One region of the Pantoea sp. RCC30.1 genome, then DNA from elsewhere that is predicted to be linked to it. Evidence: predicted binding sites of a transcription regulator. Region 1 holds the regulator's gene; the other holds the start of a gene.
The links. Region 1 encodes PurR, which represses purine synthesis genes. Its sites were predicted from a motif close to CANGCAAACGTTTGCNTG; they were not measured.
Positions count from the first base shown of each region.

Region 2: the regulator PurR is predicted to act here: its motif matches at 4,853-4,870, upstream of rbsD (D-ribose pyranase).

Region 1 covers NZ_JBXUHX010000017.1:42,460-49,914, forward strand. Annotated here, with positions in the region: gene AC2LB6_RS15690 (riboflavin synthase subunit alpha) at 152-814, shown strand; gene cfa (cyclopropane fatty acyl phospholipid synthase) at 1,139-2,287, opposite strand; gene punC (purine nucleoside transporter PunC) at 2,597-3,799, opposite strand; gene punR (DNA-binding transcriptional activator PunR) at 3,907-4,812, shown strand; gene purR (HTH-type transcriptional repressor PurR) at 4,809-5,834, opposite strand; gene cydH (cytochrome bd-I oxidase subunit CydH) at 6,116-6,205, shown strand; gene AC2LB6_RS15720 (C40 family peptidase) at 6,251-7,060, opposite strand; gene AC2LB6_RS15725 (Grx4 family monothiol glutaredoxin) at 7,426-7,455, shown strand, end outside.
Region 2 covers NZ_JBXUHX010000003.1:236,996-244,450, forward strand. Annotated here, with positions in the region: gene kup (low affinity potassium transporter Kup) at 232-2,100, shown strand; gene qseC (quorum sensing histidine kinase QseC) at 2,116-3,471, opposite strand; gene qseB (quorum sensing response regulator transcription factor QseB) at 3,459-4,130, opposite strand; gene AC2LB6_RS05155 (YgiW/YdeI family stress tolerance OB fold protein) at 4,293-4,700, shown strand; gene rbsD (D-ribose pyranase) at 4,883-5,302, shown strand; gene rbsA (ribose ABC transporter ATP-binding protein RbsA) at 5,310-6,818, shown strand; gene rbsC (ribose ABC transporter permease) at 6,815-7,455, shown strand, end outside.

The sequences.
Region 1 (7,455 bases):
TGCGCGAACTAGTGTAACTGGCGTAACACTATTCGCCAATCTTTGTCACACGATGCGGTTTGCCGCCCCATTAAAGACGCTGCGCGGGCTGAATTCTAACAGCCGACCTGAGCTGTGATAAACTAACGCAAACTTCGCAGAGGCAAAGACTATGTTTACCGGTATTGTGCAGGGCACCGCAGAAATCGTGTCCATTGAAGAGAAAGAACTGTTTCGTACTCACACTGTCCGACTGCCGGAAGACCTGTTACCGGGCCTGGCGCTGGGCGCATCGGTAGCGCATAACGGTTGCTGCTTAACCGTGACGGCAATTGACGGCGACCGCGTCAGTTTTGATTTAATTAAAGAGACCTTGCGGGTGACTAATCTTGGCGATTTACGTCAGGGCGATGTGGTCAATATTGAGCGTGCAGCAAAATTCAGCGATGAAATAGGCGGACATCTGATGTCAGGTCATATTATGACCACCGCTGAGATCTGCAAGATTATCCAGTCAGAACATAACCGCGAAGTCTGGTTTAAAATCCAGGACCCGACGCAGATGAAATATATTCTACATAAAGGTTTTGTCGGCATCGACGGTATCAGCCTGACAGTAGGTGATGTGACTAAGACCAAATTCTGCGTCTATCTGATCCCCGAAACGCTGGAGCGCACGACTCTTGGCGCGAAGACGTTTGGCGACCGGGTCAATATTGAGATCGATCCGCACACGCAGGCAATCGTAGAGACCGTGGAGCGGGTGTTAGCCCAGCGCGATGCTGCGGCGGCGATGAGTATGCTGACCGGTCAGCCTGACTCCGAGAGTAAATAAAAGGCGTGTAAGCGCCTTTGAGCGTTGTGATAGGGTCTGAACTGTTTTGCGGTGATACCGAGCCATCACAGGCAACAGGGTCAGATTGGAAAGACGCAAAAACCAGTCCATAACACGCTCGGCCCGCGCGATTACGCACCTCATCCCTGAGGTGCGCACGTTGCCGGGCCAACGCGTTGCGCTGTTCAAAAATGCTTCCGGCATTTTTATCCGGGCGGCGGGACGCTTTCCTGTTCTGATCCGGTTCCCTGCTCGTTAAGCCTATTCATTGCTGTGAGATCCAATATGATCTGGCATTCGCAGCATCTGCATGATAACCGGGTCCTACCGCGCCACCCGTAATCCGCCCTCAACGCCGCGACTAAACACAATCTGCCACAGCTGAATATCACGCGCCCGGAAGGCACCAGCGCAGGCATTCAGATAATAGGAGAACATCCGTTTAAAGCGTTCGCCATATTTATCAGCCAGCTCTGGCCAGGCCTGCAAAAAGCGTTCATGCCAGGCCATCAGTGTTTTGTCGTAATCGGCACCAAAGTTATGCCAGTCTTCCAGAATAAAGTGGGGCTCGCTGGCATCCGCCACATGACGCACTGAAGGCAGACAGCCGTTGGGGAAGATATATTTATCGATCCAGGGATCGACACTCATATCGGTCTTAATCGCACCGATGGTGTGAAGCAGGAAAAGACCGTCAGGCTTTAAATTACGATCGACCACATCAAAATAGGTGGCGTAATTTTTCGGCCCGACATGCTCAAACATCCCCACCGAAACAATGCGATCAAACTGCTCATTCAGATCGCGATAATCCTGCAACAGAATCGTGACGTCTAACCCGCTACAGCGCTGCTGCGCCAGTTTCTGTTGTTCAGCGGAAATCGTCACGCCATGCACTTTGACGCCGTAATGACGTGCGGCAAATTCCGCAAGGCCGCCCCAGCCACAGCCAATATCCAGCAGCGACATCCCGGGTTCCAGCGCTAATTTACGGCAGATCATATCCAGCTTGGCTTCCTGCGCTGCTGGCAGCGTCGTAGCCTCTTTCCAGTAGCCACAGGAGTATTGCATGTATGGATCGAGCATCAGTGAAAAGAGATCGTTGCCCAGGTCGTAATGCTCTTTACCGACAATCCACGCCCGTTTTTTTGACTGCAGATTGGTTAAGCGGGCGGCGGCAATGCGCAGCGTGTCTTTAAAGTGATGAGGCAGCTGCTGATCGAGTTTGTGTTTAAGTACCTGGTGGAAGAAAATATCCAGCCGGTCACACTCCCACCATCCATCCATGTAGCTCTCACCGAGCCCAAGAGAGCCCTCCTGCAGAACACGTTTAAAAAAACCAGGATGATTAATATGAATATCCCAGGAACGTGAACCATTAATTTCGATATCCGCTTTTTCCAGCAGTTCATGAACGATGCGATACCAATGGTTCTCTTCAGGGCTCACTGCTTCTGCATAAGATGAACTCATAGATTTTCCACCACCTGTCCAATCTGAACCTGAACAAAGAGTAGTCAATTTATTCAGGCATTGAGAAACGATGCGGATGGCTCCGCAAACCGGTTATTGTGTGATACAGAGGACTGGAACAGCCTGCAGCAGGTCGGGTAAGATGAGAATAACGCGCGCGAATACCGTCCCGGCAGCAGGGTGCCAATCAGATTATTACGTTATTATATTGTTGATTTATTACAGGTTTGTTGACCCGGATGAGTATATGCTCACGCGGGTCAATATTCAATAACTTATTGTTAGGGCGCTAAGTAAGAAGTCAGGGTATCAATGATTATCCTGGCAGGCAGGTTGCGCAGAGGCAACAACAGTTTGTGCGTTTGCGGCACGCTGCATGGCGTAACCGATCAACGCGAGCACAATGGTCACCGCCATCATCAGCGTGGTTGTAAACAGCGCCTGGGTTAATCCAGCTGATACCGCCAGGCTGGCGGCGAAGCAGAGTCCTAACTGCAGGGTGTTCTGCAAAGCAGCAGCTTTACCAGTGGCATCCGGGAAGGGCATCAGTGCACTGGAAACCACAATCGGATAGATCGCCCCGTTAGCCAGCGCCATCCCGCAGAACGGAACCATCAGGCTCACCAGCGTGCTGTTGCCTGCAAGCGCAACAGCAAACAGCGACAGAATGCTTAGGCTGTAGACGCCCAGCATCCAGGGCAGCAACTGTGCACCGTTAAAGCGGTTGAGCAGAGCGCGACAGCCGAATCCACCTATTAAAAAGGCGAGGGTCTGGGGCACATAACTCAGGCCGATATCGGCGGGTGAGAGACCCAGATCCGCCAGAATAAACGGCGAGCCAGTCAGCCAGGCAAAGAAGCTGGCAGAACAGGCAGAGTAGATCAGCACGTTGCCGCTGTAGACCCGCGATTTCAGCAGCGTGAAGAAGCCCGGCTGCGCCTTTTTTTCACTTGCGGCTTTGCGAACGGTGGGCAGACGCAGCGTGGTCAGTATCAGCGCCATCGCAATCAGGGTCAGCACCAGGAAAATCGAACGCCAGTGGAAGTGGCCGATCAGCCAGGCACCCAGCAACGGCGCCAGCGCGGGAGAGAGCGCAACCAGCGGCATAATGGTGGCGAAGACTTTGTTGGCGCGCGCGGCAGGGTAGCGATCCACCACTAATGCCTGCCAGCTCACGGCCGCAGCACAGACGCCAATCGCCTGCACGAAGCGCAGCGCCAGCATCAGATAGATATTATTCACCCACAGCATGCCCGCACAGCCGATGCCAAACATGGCCAGTCCGGCCAGCAGCACAGGTTTGCGACCAATGCGATCGGAGAGCGGTCCCCAGAATAGCTGACCCAGGGCGAAGCCTCCCAGAAAGAGACTCATACTGGCGCTGATCAGGCCGGGTGAGGTATTAAAGGTTTGCTGCATCGCCCCGAAGGCGGGCAGGTACATATCTGTGGCTAAAAAGCCGAGCATGCTCAGCAGGGCAAGGTAAGGCATAAATCCTTTATTCGACAACATCTCATTCTCATTTTTGCAGGATAAACGCGGCAGAGTGTAAAAGGTGCGTTTGCTGCTGTGAAACGGTAATATTTGCCGATTGCTGTTAAAATTTTTGAAGGCAGATTATGTGGTCAGAATATGCATTAGAAGTGGTTGACGCGGTCGCCCGTGGGGGCAGCTTCAGCGCTGCCGCGCAGGAGTTACATCGGGTGCCTTCTGCCATCAGCTACACGGTGCGCCAGCTGGAGAACTGGCTGGCGGTGCCGCTATTTGAGCGTCAGCATCGTGAAGTGGTCCTCACCCCGGCAGGCGAGCATTTTGTCAGGGAAGGGCGCAGCGTCATCAAAAAAATGCTTGCCACCCGGCGACAGTGTCAGCAGCTTGCCAACGGCTGGCGCGGGCAGCTCAGCATTGCCGTTGACCGTATTGCAAAGCCTCAGCGCACCCGGCAACTGGTTAAAGATTTCTATCGCCACTTCCCCGATATGGAGCTCATCATCAGCTATGAAGTCTTTAACGGCGTCTGGGATGCGCTGGCCGATGGCCGGGTGGAGGTCGCGATTGGTGCCACGCAGGCAATCCCGGTGGGCGGACGTTTTGCGTTTCGCGATATGGGCACTCTCAACTGGCGCTGCGTGGTCGCGCCGGATCATCCGCTGACGCAGGCGAGCCAGATCGATGATGACACGTTGCGAAGCTGGCCATCACTGGTGCTGGAAGATACCTCGCGTGCGCTGCCACGCCGTATGACATGGACGCTGGATAACCAGCGCAGGCTGGTGGTGCCGGAATGGCAGACCGGGCTGGAGTGCGTACAGGCGGGATTGTGTGTGGCGATGGTGCCGGGTCATCTTGCCAGGCCACTGCTGGACAGCGGCCAGCTGGTTGAACTGACACTGCCGGTGGCGTTCCCGGACAGCCCCTGCTGCGTCAGCTGGGCTGAAGATCGCGCATCACCGGCAACAGGCTGGTTGCTCAGCTATCTGGGTGATGCGCAAACACTTAATCAGGAGTGGTTAAGCGAAGATTAACGGCGATAGTCGCGGAATGGACCATCGGCCACGGAACGGCGTTCAATCAGCGTAGGGTGGACTTCAATCGTTTGTGACACTTCACGCTTACTGGTGATGCGGTCCAGCAGCATATCCAGCGCTTTTTCACCCAACTGGGCTTTAGGCTGATGCACGGTCGTCAGGGCCGGTGCGAAATAGCGGGCGTTGCGCACATTGTCATAACCGATCACCGAAATATCCTGCGGGACGCGCAGGCCCATCTCGTCGGCGGCGCAAATCGCGCCCATCGCCATGATGTCACCGCCGCAGAACACCGCCGTTGGACGCTGTTTCTGCGACAGGATCTGCTGCATCGCCTGATAGCCTGACTCCGGCTCGAAGTCACCCTGCACAATCCACTCGGCACGCGGTTGAATACCCGCTTCTTCCATCGCCTTCAGGAAACCGGCGTGGCGTCCTCCACCAGTGTTGCGTTCCATCTGACCGGGGATAGCACCAATATCACGGTGTCCGCGTTCAATCAGATAGCGTCCAGCCAGATAGCCGCCCTGGAAAGCATTATCGAGCACCGTGTCGGTGAAGTCGGCGCGCGACTCGCCCCAGTCCATCACCACCATTGGGATATTACGGTTCTCTTCCAGCATCTGCAGCAGATCGTCCGGATATTCAGAGCACATCACCAGCAGACCATCGACGCGTTTCTGCGCCATCATGCTGAGGTAGGCGCGCTGCTTTTGCAGGTCGTTATGCGCATTACCCAGAATCAGCGTATAGCCTTTGTCAAAACAGTGATTTTCAACCGCTTCAATAATTTCAGCAAAATAGGGCGCTTCGCTGGAGGTGGCAAGCAGGCCCAGCGTCCTGGTGTGGTTCACTTTCAGGCTGCGCGCGACGGCGCTCGGCGAGTAGTGAAGTTCTTTTATCGCCTGCCAGACCGCGTTGCGTGTCTCTTCAGCGACAAAGCGGGTTTTATTGATGACGTGCGAAACGGTGGTCGTTGAGACGCCGGCGCGTTTCGCCACATCTTTAATTGTTGCCATGAAAATCGGACTCCAGTGCTTATCTAACTCTATGATAAGCGTAGTGTTAAACGTTTGCGTCTGCTCAGGGTTTTTTCCGCAAAAATGCAGCTTTTCTTGCCCGTAAACAGGCCGCTGGCGGAGAATAAATGCCTTAAAAGATGCGCAAACGGAATCAGAGTTGCGCGCGTTGCGCAACAGAGGCGGGATTCTAACAAGGCTGGACGGATAAAACGAGATTTTTACCGGGCTGTGTGGGAAAATGCCATATCCCTACAAATTGTGTGACTAAGGAGCAAACAATGAGTACCGATCTTAAACTGGCGTTAATGACCACCGCAGGCTGTCTGCTGATGATTGTGGCCTTTAGTTTTACTGCCATTCTGCACTAATAAAAAAGCCGGGATTATCCCGGCTTTTTCTGACTGTTCTGCTGCTCAGCGTATAGTTTTTGGCGTCATCACCCGACGGGCGCCAATGTAGTGGCGCTGCCAGTAATCTTCTCCTAATGCGCTGATCTGAATATCTTTACCGGTACGTGGCGATTGAATAAACTTGCCATCGCCCAGGTAAACGCCGACGTGGTCCGCAGTACCGCGACCGTTAATGCGGAAGAAGACCAGATCGCCTTTCTCCAGCGACTCGCGTTTAATTGGCGCTGCGTCACGCAGGTGATACATCTCGTTAGCGGTACGCGGGATCTTAAACTTCACCAGATCTTTATAGGCGTACCAGACCAGACCGCTGCAATCGAAACCAGTATGGGGTGACGTGCCGCCCCACTGATAAGGTTTACCCAACTGGCCCATCAGCTTGGTCATCGCGGTTTCACGTGCCTTCTGATAGCGCTGACGGTGGGATTTGCTCATTTTAATTGTGCCAGGTTCGCTGGTGGTGACCTCAGCGGTTTTTAGCTGGCGCTGATGACCATAGCGTTTCTTCTCTTTATTTTTTTCTTTGCTTTTGCTGATACGGGCGGTTTTAAGCGAGGTCTTCTTAGCAGGCGTCTGTTTCGCAGTGAGTTCGACTTTTTTCTGTTTTTTAGTTTTGAGTTTTTGAACAGGGCTGAGGCGAGTCTTTTTCGTCACCGTTTTTACCTGGCGACGTTTGCGGCGCTCATCGTCGCGCGCACTCTTTTTTTCTGCTTTATGCGTACTGACGTTCACCGGCGCGTGCGGTGAAGCAGCAGCGACGTTGAAAAACAGTTGCGCAAAGGCCAGCATCAAAAGCGTAATGATTAAACGCATAGTCCGTTGATTAGTTAAGTTGTCAGGGCCACTACGCACCGCGACAAAGTTGAGATTAATCTGATCCAGGATCAGCGCCCAGGCCATTCTAGTCCAGTTCTTTTAAAAACTGTAATGCCTTTTAATATTAATCTTTGCAACCCACGTAATCGCGCTGAAAATGAACATTTTCAGCGTCTTATATCAACGAAATTATTACGAATTATTAAACTGTTACCAGCTGTTAATAATCAGGGATTCAGGCGTCACGAAGCTGAACTTAACAATGATGGCGATTTAATCGGGCAGCGGTCAAAATCTCGTTTTCAGTCACGCTGCGAAGTCGCTACAATAAACAAACACGAAGTGACGAATTAAGGAAGGCAATTATGAGTACTGTAGAAAAAATTCAGCGC
Region 2 (7,455 bases), on a different contig from region 1:
TAGAGCATCATGCGTGAAAGCGTTGATAGCTGTCAGCTTTTTTGTTTCAGAAGGTTTGCCTGATTTAAAAGCGACGCTAAATAACGCTTTATCGCCAGAAACGACCCGGTTACCCTGGCAGACAGGCGAAGCGGGTATAGGAATTTTCGGTAAACCGTGCATACTGTGCGCTTTTTGATGGCCTGAGCGAGGGGTTTTCGCGCCTCTTAGACTCCAACAAAAGATAACTCTATGAGCTCGGATAATAAGCAGTCACTTCGCGGATTAACGCTGGCCGCTATTGGTGTTGTTTACGGGGATATCGGCACCAGTCCGCTGTATACCCTGCGTGAATGTCTTTCCGGACAGTTTGGCTTCGGCGTTGAGCGGGAAGCGGTATTTGGCTTTCTGTCGCTGATTTTCTGGCTGCTGGTGCTGGTGGTCTCACTGAAGTACATCAGTTATGTGATGCGCGCAGACAACGCCGGTGAAGGCGGAATATTGACACTGATGTCGCTGGCAGGCCGCCATACCGGTGCGCGTGCCACAGCGGTGCTGGTGATCATGGGCCTGATTGGCGGCAGCTTCTTCTATGGGGAAGTGGTGATCACGCCGGCCATTTCGGTGATGTCAGCCATTGAAGGCCTGGAGATTGCCGCGCCGTCGCTGGATCCCTTTATTGTGCCGATGTCGATTGCGGTGCTGACGCTGCTGTTTGCGATTCAGAAACATGGCACCGGCATGGTGGGCAAACTTTTCGCGCCGGTGATGCTGGTCTGGTTCCTGGTGCTGGCGATCCTTGGGGTCAACGGCATCATGAAAAATCCGGAAGTGCTGCATGCGCTGAATCCCGCCTATGCGGTCGAATTCTTCCTGCACTATAAATCTGTCTCATTCTTCGCGCTTGGCGCGGTGGTGCTGGCGATTACCGGGGTTGAAGCGCTTTATGCCGATATGGGTCACTTCGGTAAAGTGCCGATTCGGCTGGCCTGGTTCTCAGTAGTGCTGCCATCGCTGGTGCTGAACTACTTTGGTCAGGGCGCGCTGTTACTCAGCGATCCCAAAGCGATTAAAAACCCCTTCTTCCTGCTGGCGCCGGACTGGGCGCTGATCCCGATGCTGATTCTGGCGACCCTGGCCACGGTTATCGCTTCGCAGGCAGTGATCTCTGGCGTCTTCTCGCTGACGCGTCAGGCGGTGCGACTGGGCTATCTGCCGGGGATGCGTATCATCCACACCTCTGAGCGCGAATCGGGCCAGATTTATATTCCGGTGATTAACTGGGTGCTCTACTTCGCGGTGCTGATTGTGATTATCAGCTTTGAACATTCAAGTAATCTGGCTGCGGCCTACGGTATTGCGGTCACCGGCACTATGGTGCTGACGGCGATGCTCTCATGCACCGTGGCGGTTAAAAACTGGCACTGGAACAAGCTGGCGGTGGCCGTCATTCTGGTACTGATGCTCTGCATCGACGTGCCGCTGTTTACCGCCAACCTGGTGAAAATCTTCTCTGGTGGCTGGTTGCCGCTCTGTCTCGGCCTGGTGATGTTTATCATTATGACGACATGGAAAAGCGAACGTTTCCGCCTGCTGCGCCGTATGCACGAACATGGAAATTCCCTGGAGGCGATGATCGCCTCACTGGAGAAATCGCCGCCGGTTCGCGTGCCGGGCACGGCGGTTTATATGTCGCGTGCGCTGAATGTGATTCCGTTTGCCATGCTGCATAATCTAAAGCACAACAAAGTGTTGCATGAGCGGGTCGTGCTGCTGACGCTGCGGACTGAAGATGCGCCATACGTGCACAACGTGCGTCGCGTCACCATTGAGCAGCTGTCGCCAACTTTCTGGCGCGTGGTGGCGAGCTACGGCTGGCGTGAAACGCCAAACGTCGAGGAGATTTTCCACCGCTGCGGGCTGGAGGGGCTCAACTGCCGCATGATGGAGACGTCGTTCTTCATGTCGCATGAGTCGCTGATCATCGGCAAACGGCCGTGGTATCTGCGCCTGCGCGGTAAACTCTTCCTGGCGCTGCAGCGCAATGCACTCCGCGCGCCAGACCAGTTTGAGATCCCGCCAAACCGGGTTATTGAGCTGGGTACCCAGGTCGAGATTTGATCTGCAGCGTCCGCCTTACGGGGCGGGCGCTGACCAGTGCAGCGTGACGCATAATCCGCCGCCGGGTCGCTGACTGAAGGTGACCTGCATCCCGTGCAGCTGGGCAATGTTGCGGACTATTGATAATCCCAGCCCGCTACCGCTCTTCTCCTGACCTGGCGGTCGCCAGAAACGCTCACCGAGCCGTTGCAGATCCTCTGTACTGAGTCCCTCGCCGTTATCTTCCACCGCCAGGCTATTTGCCTGCAACCGCACATCAACGTCACTGCCCGCAGGCGTATAGCGGATAGCGTTATCCAGTAGATTTCGCACCAGCAGTGACAGTAACAACGGATGCCCCTGAATCTGCGGATCGGCCTCCGCGTGCAGTCGCAGCGTGACACCGGTTTTATCCGCCAGCGGCAGCTGCGCGGCGAGCGTCTCCTGCACCGTGCGTTTCAGCGCCACCGGTTCGAAGGCGCTGCGCGCATCATCGGCTTCAACTCGCGAGAGCGTCAGCAGCTGATCCACCAGCCGCGTTGCGCGGACAATGCCGGCATCCAGCTGCTGCAGCGCATGGGTTCGCATCACTTCGTCATCCGCGGTCAGCTGAATCACTTCGCTTTGCACCTGCAGCGCGGCCAGCGGACTACGCAGTTCATGCGCGGCATCGGAGGTAAAGCGCCGTTCACGCTGCATCATGGCGCTGATGCGACTAAACAGGCCATTTAGCGCGACCATCAGCGGTTGCACCTCTTTCGGCACGCGGTCTGCCTGCAGCGACGTATCGTCATCGGGCGCGCGTTGCGCCAGCTGCTGTGCCAGCGTCTTTAGCGGTCGCAGTTCAGACCAGACCAGACCGATCAGCAGCAGCAACATAAAGGGCAGCGCGATCAGCCAGGGCAGCACGCTGGCTTTCATCACATCCCGCGTCATGTCGTCACGGTATTCCGACTCCTGACCCACTACCACCCGGAACCGTTTATCGGGTGTGGTCAGCCAGACAAACCGCCAGCGATCGTCATCATTGGTGAGCTGACCCTCATGAAATCCCTGATACTCCGCCTCAAACGGCAGATAGCGGCCATTATCGCCATCATTCATCACTTGTCTTCCGTCACGCGTGAAGACAGCAAAGGCCAGCGCATCATCATCCTGTTCGCCGCGATGGTGGTGCAGTATCTCTTTGGTTCTGGGCAGCGTGGTGTTGTCCAGCGAGGAGAAATCCAGCGTCAGCAGACGCTTGGCTAGCAGCATCTGCTGGGTATCAAAAAGCTCATCAAGGGTTTCACGCGTCTGATGCCAGGCACTCAGGCTGGCACTGGCCCAGCAGAGGCCGAGCAGCAGGACAAAACCGATGCCCAGCCGAAGAAACAGGCTCATTGATCGCATTCGGCGGCCCCCAGGGTATAACCGACACCGTGCAGCGTGCGGATAAACGCGCTGCCCAGCTTTTTACGCAGATGATGGATATGCACTTCCACCGCATTGCTGGAGACATCGGCGTCCCAGCTGTAGAGCTTCTCTTCCAGCTGGCTACGCGTCAGCACCCGGCCCGGGTTTCGCATAAAGAGTTCCAGCAGCGCCAGTTCACGGCTTTTCAACTCAATCGTCTCACCCTCGCGCATCACACTGTGGCTGCCGGGGATCAGCACCACGTTACCGTGGCGCAGTTCCGGCTGCAGCTGGCCGTGACGGCGGCGGATCAGCGCCTGTAAGCGAGCGGCCACTTCGGTTAAGGCAAAGGGCTTACACAGATAGTCATCGGCTCCCATCTGCAGGCCTTCGACCCGCTGATCGAGCGCATCGCGAGCGGTCAGTATCAGCACCGGCACATCGTTGCCCTGCTGTCGCCACTGCCGCAGGATATCGAGTCCATCCCGCTCTGGCAGAGAGAGATCCAGAATTACTGCATCCCAGGGCGCGGCCTCCAGCGCGTTAAAGCCCGACTCACCAGATGTAAACCAGTCAACGCTGAAACCCAGTTTGCTCAGCCCCGCTTTGATACCGTCGCCAATTAAGCGATCGTCTTCAATCAGTAAAATACGCATCACGTCTCCCTGTTCCGATAGCGCTTTATACGAAGCAACTTCCTCACTGTACAGCTGATTTCGGCGAAATTAGCTTATTTTTAACGCTTAAGAAGCTGTTAAGAACTCTATGGTCAAATGGGCATATTCAAACCGAAAACACTACCTAGAAAGGGGTACACCATGAAAAAGCACGCTGCAATTCTGGCCGTCGTTATGCTGGCTTCCACCCCGGTTTTCGCTGCGCAGCAGGGCGGATTTGTTGATCCCAGCGCGCCAGCCACACAGACGCAGTCAGCAACCGGCCAGGGCGGCTTCAGTGCCGATCACACCAGTGTGATGACCGTGAAGCAGGCTGAAGAGATGAAAGATGACAGCTGGATCACCGTGCGCGGCAAGCTGGAGAAACAGATCGGCAAGGAAGATTATCTGTTCCGCGACCAGACCGGCACCATGAACGTCGAAATTGACCATAAGCACTGGAACGGCCAGACTATCACGCCCAAAGATAACGTTGAGCTGACGGGTGAACTGGATAAAGATTTCAACAGCATTGAGATGGACGTTAAGCAGGTTAAAAAACTGCCTTAATCTTTTCCTTCAGGGCTGCATTCGCGGCCCTTTTTTCTGCCCATTCCCCGCCTTAATGCAAATTCCCCCCCTCGTGAGCGAAACGTTTCGATGACGATCACAGATTTCTGTTTTGCCCGTTGAGTTGATGGCGGCTTTTCATACACTCCACGCAGCGAAACGTTTCGCTGTGGAGTGTAAAGATGAAAAAAGGTCGCTTGTTAAACGCTGAACTCTCTCATGTGATTGCCCGCCTGGGACACACGGATACGCTGACGATTGCCGATGCAGGCTTGCCCATTCCGGCAGGGCCGCAGCGTATCGACTTAGCGCTCACGCCGGGTACGCCCGATTTTATGCAGGTGGTTAATGCTGTCGCACTGGAGATGCAGGTAGAGAGCGCCCTGATCGCGGAAGAGATTAAGCAGCATAATCCGCAACTTCATAGTGCGCTTGTCGCCGTGCTCGAAGCCTTGCAACAGCACCAGGGGAATATCATCACCATCAGCTACACCAGTCATGAACAATTCAAACAACAAACGCAGCGTAGTCAGGCGGTCATTCGCAGCGGAGAGTGTTCTCCGTTTGCCAATGTCATCCTCAGCGCCGGTGTGACCTTCTGAGGCCGCTATGCAACCTTTACTGCAACTCGACGGCATTGAAAAATCCTTTCCGGGCGTGAAAGCTCTCAAGGGTGCGTCGCTGAATGTCCGGGCAGGACGCGTGATGGCGCTGGTGGGCGAGAACGGCGCAGGCAAGTCCACCATGATGAAAGTGCTGACCGGGATCTACCAATATGATGCCGGTACGCTGCGCTGGCTCGGCAAAGAGACCCGCTTCAGTGGACCGAAAGCGTCTCAGGAAGCGGGCATTGGCATCATCCATCAGGAACTGAACCTGATCCCTCAGTTAACCGTGGCGGAGAATATTTTCCTCGGTCGCGAATATGTCGGTCGTTTTGGCCGTATTCAGTGGCCGCGTATGTATGCCGAAGCGGATGCACTGCTTAAACGTCTTAATCTGCGCTTCAACAGCCACAAGCTGGTGGGGGATTTGTCGATTGGCGATCAGCAGATGGTCGAAATCGCCAAAGTCCTGAGTTTTGAGTCGCAGGTCATCATCATGGATGAACCGACTGATGCATTGACCGATACCGAAACGCTGTCGCTGTTCCGGGTCATCAACGAGCTGAAAGCACAGGGCTGTGGCATCGTCTATATCTCGCATCGCATGAAAGAGATCTTTGAGATCTGCGATGACGTCACGGTGTTCCGCGACGGTCAGTTTATTGCTGAGCGTCCGGTCAGCGAGCTGACCGAAGAGAGCCTCATCGAGATGATGGTCGGACGTAAGCTGGAAGATCAATATCCTCATATCGATCAGGCGCCAGGCGATGTGCGGCTGAAAGTGGAGAACGTCAGCGGACCGGGCGTAGAGAACGTCAGCTTCAGCCTGCGCAAAGGTGAAATCCTCGGCGTTTCCGGCTTGATGGGCGCGGGTCGTACCGAACTGATGAAGGTGCTGTACGGCGCATTGCCGCGTCGCGAAGGCAACTTGTGGCTCAATGGCCGGGAAGTCGTGACGCGTTCTCCGCAGGATGGGCTGGCTAATGGCATCGTCTATATCTCCGAAGATCGTAAGCGCGATGGCCTGGTATTGGGCATGTCAGTGAAAGAGAACATGTCGCTGACGGCCTTGCGCTATTTCAGTCATGGCAGCGGCACGCTGAAACACGCAGCAGAGCAGTTGGCGGTGGGCGATTTTATCCGTCTGTTCAACGTTAAAACGCCTTCCATGGAGCAGCCGATTGGCCTGCTTTCAGGCGGCAACCAGCAGAAAGTGGCGATTGCCCGCGGTCTGATGACCCGGCCCAACGTGCTGATTCTGGACGAACCGACACGCGGTGTGGATGTCGGTGCGAAGAAAGAGATCTACCAACTGATTAACCAGTTTAAAGCCGAAGGGCTGAGCATCATCCTGGTCTCCTCGGAAATGCCGGAAGTGCTGGGCATGAGCGATCGGATTCTGGTGATGCATGAAGGCCGTATCAGCGGCGAATTTACCCGAGAAGAAGCCACTCAGGAAAGCCTGATGGCAGCCGCCGTAGGCAAGCAACACAGCGAGGATTTAGTGGTATGACGACCCAAACTTTACCGGCCAGCCGTCGCTGGTTTAGCAAAAGCTGGCTTCTGGAACAGAAGTCGCTGATTGCGCTGATGGTGCTGATCGCCGTGGTGGCCAGCCAGAGCCCGAACTTCTTTACCGTGGCGAACCTCTTCAACATTCTGCAGCAGACCTCGGTTAACGCCATTATGGCGGTCGGGATGACGCTGGTGATCCTGACCTCCGGTATCGACCTTTCTGTGGGCTCGCTACTGGCTCTGACGGGCGCGGTGGGTGCATCGCTGGTGGGCATGGAAGTCAATGCCCTGGTCGCAGTGGCGGCTTCGCTGGCGCTCGGAGCGGCAATTGGTGCCCTGACCGGCACCATTGTGGCGCGCGGTAAGGTTCAGGCCTTTATCGCCACGCTGGTCATGATGCTGCTGCTGCGCGGTGTGACCATGGTCTATACCGACGGCAGCCCGATTAACACCGGGTTCAGTGCCAATGCCGATCTGCTGGGCTGGTTTGGTATCGGTCGCCCGCTGGGTATTCCTGCGCCGGTCTGGCTGATGGCGCTGGTCTTTATCGCCGCCTGGTACATGCTGCAACACACCCGCCTGGGCCGCTATATCTATGCGCTTGGCGGTAATGAAGCGGCAACGCGTCTCTCCGG